2 regions of the Comamonas sp. 7D-2 genome follow, and region 1 is predicted to be linked to the other one. Evidence: predicted binding sites of a transcription regulator. Region 1 holds the regulator's gene; the other holds the start of a gene.
The links. The regulator sigma-54, encoded in region 1, starts transcription at its own class of promoters, with help from an activator protein. The targets are predictions, from matches to a motif close to TGGCANGNAANCTGCTTT.
Positions count from the first base shown of each region.

Region 2: the regulator sigma-54 is predicted to act here: its motif matches at 988-1,005, upstream of MPZ60_RS22820 (DUF3567 domain-containing protein).

Region 1 is NZ_CP094238.1:5,145,208-5,147,403, reverse strand. Features, by position in the region: gene lptB (LPS export ABC transporter ATP-binding protein) at 1-11, shown strand, start outside; gene MPZ60_RS23700 (RNA polymerase factor sigma-54) at 157-1,758, shown strand; gene MPZ60_RS23695 (aspartyl/asparaginyl beta-hydroxylase domain-containing protein) at 1,949-2,196, opposite strand, start outside.
Region 2 is NZ_CP094238.1:4,964,205-4,966,400, reverse strand. Features, by position in the region: gene MPZ60_RS22830 (AbrB family transcriptional regulator) at 1-164, shown strand, start outside; gene MPZ60_RS22825 (hypothetical protein) at 197-406, shown strand; gene MPZ60_RS22820 (DUF3567 domain-containing protein) at 491-790, opposite strand; gene MPZ60_RS22815 (DUF3108 domain-containing protein) at 1,075-2,196, opposite strand, start outside.

The DNA.
Region 1 (2,196 bases):
TCAGAATGTGATGACCCCCACGCTCCCTCACTTTGTGCGGTCGCTGCCCCCAGAAGGGGCCCTGACCGGCTGCGCCGAGGTTTGCCTTGGGGCGGCCCGGCGGCAAACCCGTAGCACTGCGCGCGTTTGCAATGATTGTCTGGGGGCCGCGCCTCGATGAAGCCAGGTCTCTCGCTACGCGTTTCGCAGCATTTATCGCTTACGCCGCAGCTGCAGCAATCCATTCAGCTGCTGCAGCTTTCCACCCTGGAGCTGGCGCAGGAAGTCGAGCAGATGCTGGTCGACAACCCTTTTCTGGAACGTGCGGGCGATGAGGCCGAAACTGCGGGAGATGCTCCTGTAGATGTAGCTAATAGCGCCAGTGAATACAGTACTTCAGATGGTATTCATGCTGAAAGAGATGCATCGCAAGCGCAACAAGCTACTGAAACGGTAGCGGAGGCATCAAACCCCGAAACCCCTGAAACGCTGAACTGGGAGGCCGAGGGCCTGGACGGCCAGGACGGGGAATGGGGTGGCGAATCCAGCAGCGAGTGGGATACGCCCTCGGCCAGCAGCTCCACGCGCAACCGCGATGGCGATGACGAAACCGATGCCATCGATCTGGCGCGCGAGCACCAGAGCCTGACCGACTTTCTCCATCGTCAGGCGCTGAGCCTGCATCTGGGCGCGGCGGACATGGCGGCGCTGCGCTTTCTCATCGAGTCGCTCAGCGACGACGGCTATCTCGAGGATTCCCTGCAGGAGCTGGCGCAGAGCCTGGCCGGCGACGACCTGGAAGAGCGCGAGGAACTGGAGCAGCACTTTGTCATTGCTCTGAAGCTGCTTCAAAGCCTGGAGCCCGTGGGCGTGGGAGCGCGTGATCTGGCCGAGTGCCTGCAGCTGCAGCTGCGCGACCTGATCCGCACCGCCGAGGACGAGGGCACGACCGAGGCGCATATGAACCGGCTGCTGCTGGCGCAGGCCATCTGCGCGCAGCCCATGGACCTGCTGGCGCGGCGCGATCTGCGCAAGCTCACCAGCCTGTGCGGCGCGCGAGAGGAACAGCTGCGCGAAGCCATGGCCCTGATCGCCAGGCTGGAGCCGCGTCCGGGTCGGCGCTTTGTGGACGTGGAGCGCCATATCGTGGTGCCTGATGTCATCGTGCGCCCGCTGCGGTCCGGCTCGGGCCGGGTGGACTTCTCCGTGCAGCTCAACCCCGAGGTCATGCCGCGTCTGCGCGTGCACGACATCTATGCCGGCGTGCTGCGCCGCCACAAGAACAGCGACGGCCATGCGGCGCTGCAGCAGCAGTTGCAGGAGGCGCGCTGGTTCATCAAGAACATCCAGCAGCGTTTCGACACCATCTTGCGGGTCTCCGAAGCCATTGTGGAGCGGCAGAAGAACTTCTTTGTGCATGGCGAACTGGCCATGCGCCCGCTGGTGCTGCGCGATATCGCCGACACCCTGGGTCTGCACGAGTCCACGATCAGCCGCGTGACCACGGCCAAGTACATGGCCACGCCCCAGGGCACCTTCGAGCTCAAGTATTTCTTCGGCTCGGGCCTGGGCACGGAAACCGGCGGCAGTGCTTCCAGCACGGCCGTGCGTGCGCTGATCAAGCAGTTTGTCGATGCCGAAGATGCCAAGAAGCCGCTGTCGGACGCCAAGCTGGCCGATATGCTCAAAGAGCAGGGCATCGAGTGCGCGCGCCGCACCGTCGCCAAATACCGCGAGCAGCTCAAGATACCGACGACCACGCTGCGCAAGGCGCTGTAGGGCACCGCAGAAACAAGAAAGCCGCTGATGCATCACACAGCGGCTTTCTTGTTCTGTATTTAGGGCGGGAGCCTTGATAAGGCATTCCTCAAGCAAGGGGCAGCGAGCAAGAGCCGCCCTTGCGGCGATGCTGCCGTCCCCCCTTGGGGGCGCCCGGCCAGGGGAAGGCGCGTAGCGCCTCAGGGGGTTATCAAGAAACCAACCACCAGATAAACCAGACCAGCACGCCAATCATCAGGCCGAACTTGAGGATCTTGTAGAAGGTCGGATTCCAGTCGCGGAAGGCGCGGCGGTACTTGCCCGCATAGAACGAGATCTTGAACAGCTTGCTGATCATGCCGCGCGGATCGCCCTCGTTGTTGGGCGAGCTGGCGGCGGCCACCACGTTCTTGCCCAGCCAGTGATTGAGCCACTGGGCAAAGCCATTGGTCATGGGGC
Region 2 (2,196 bases), 180 kb from region 1:
CATCGCCGGGTGGCATTACCGAGATGGCCATCACCGCCAAGGTCCTGCAACTGGGCGTGCCCGTGGTCACGGCCTTTCAGGTCTGCCGGCTGATTGCCGTGCTGCTGCTGGTAGCGCCGCTGTACCGATGGCTGAACAGAGCACTGCCAGGAGCGAGGCCATGATCCGCGGTAGGCGAAATCCCTGGAAGTCGGTCTTGATCCTCAGCGCATGCGCCGGCTTTGTGATGGCCGGGCTTCTGATGTGGATGGCCTGGGAGCACAACCCCCAGTGCGAGATTCACTGCGCAGAGCAAGGCATTGACTGGGGCTACTGGCTGGCGCTGGGTGCGGCAGGGGGGCTGCTGGGCTTTTTTGGCTGCATGCTGAGTGCCTGCGTGTTGATGCTGTTGTGCAGAAAGTCATAGCGGATCGCGCTTTTCCGGTAAGCACTAGAGTGTGTTTTCAGGCATCAAAAAAGCCACTCTTTCGAGTGGCTTTTTGCAAGGTGTTCAGTGAATGATTACCGGCTGCTGGGCCAGGCCCGTGTAGGTGTCGAGAATTTCCTCCACCTCCTCCTCGGTGGGGGCATCCTGCTGCCAGGCGAGGATCTGCTTCTGGAACATTTCGGCCCAGGAACCATCCAGATACACCTCCTTGCCCGAACGCTTGTCCACGATTTCGAAGCCGTGGCGCGGCAGTTGATGGGCTTGCTCGGTCTCGGCCTTGGCTTTGCCTGCCGGAACGTCTGCCTCCATATCGGGACGCAGATGGAGCACCGCAAAGGATTCAGAGTCGTAAAGCATTTGCATGGTGTTCCTCCTTTCACTTCCGTTATGAGCATGCCTGCCATGGATATGGCGACAGGGTGCCGCATTTCAAGGTGGAAATGCCTGCTCTTGGCACTTGGGCACAGTATTCCATGGATTTGGCATGGTTGTGGGCAACTGGCTTTCCCGATCTGTAGTAGGCAAGTCCTTGAATGGCGCGACAGCGTTCAGCCCGAGCCGATGCAGGTTGCAGGCCTTGGCTGGGAGGTGAGTGAGCGCTTTGGGCGCGGTGCTCCCGGGGTTTACGCCAGGCTGCGGCATGGAGGCTATTGCGGCGCGGGCAGATATTTCCTGAGCTGCAGGTCGACAAAGTCGTCCTGTCCCAGAGTGAGCTTGATGCGCACGGGCAGGTATTGCATGGACGGAGCCAGCCAGACCGATCCGCGCTGGTCGCTGCTGCTTTTGCCGGGCAGCTTGTCCAGGCGCAGCGCCATGACGCCGCCAAATGGCAGCTCCAGCGCCTCGCTGGCACCCACGCGGAACTGCCAGCGCACGGCCGAGCGTGCGCTGCTGGTGGTCAGCTCTATCAGCGTGCCTGGCGGGTATTTATCGGGGGCGGCAGCCATCAGGGCCGAGAGCTGTAGAAACACGCTGAGGCGGTCCTGCACGCCATCGCCGATGGCCGCATCGGTCTGGCCGCCGCTGTAGTGTGCCTTGCCACTGGCCACATCAAAGGCGGCGGACTGGGTTTTTCGCCCCTTGTCGCTGAAGTTGAGCGGTTGCAGGCCCTTGGGTGTGATAAGCCCCTCGCTGGTCTGGGCGCGCTCGCCGAGCAAGAACATGCTGATCGACTGCCTGGCCTGGTAATACTGGCCGTCATGCTGCCATTGCAGCTGGGCGCCGGCCGAGTATTGAAAACCCTTGACCTGACCCGAGGCATTGAACTCCAGCGTGGCGGAGTTGGGCAGGGTGACGGGCAGCACAGAGTCAGGTGGCAGCGGCGCGCTGCCTGCGGGCGTGACCTGGATGGGGCGGGCCGTGTCGGCACCATTGGCTTCGGGAGGCTCGGCCATGGGCTCGGGAGCCGGCTCTGCTGCAGCAGCGGGCAGCTCTGTATTGGCGGGTGCTTCTGTTCCAGGAGTTTCTTGCGTTTGTGGTTCCTGGGCTGGAGGCGGATTTGGCTCTGATTCCTGTTCGTCCGGTGCAGGGGCAGGCACGGGAGCAGGAGCCGGCGCCCGGGGTGAGGCCTGGGGTTTGGGCGCCGGGGCTGGAGCCGGTTTGGGCGCTGCGGGTGCAGGCGGCGGAGGAGGGGGCGCCTGCAGCATGCGCGTCTCCATCACGATCTGGTCGTCCGCCACTTTGTCCGGCGGGCTTAGTTCGGGCAGGCCCCAGAGCAACAGCCCATGGGCTGCCAGCACCAAGCCGGTGATGGGCAGCAGTGTCTTGCG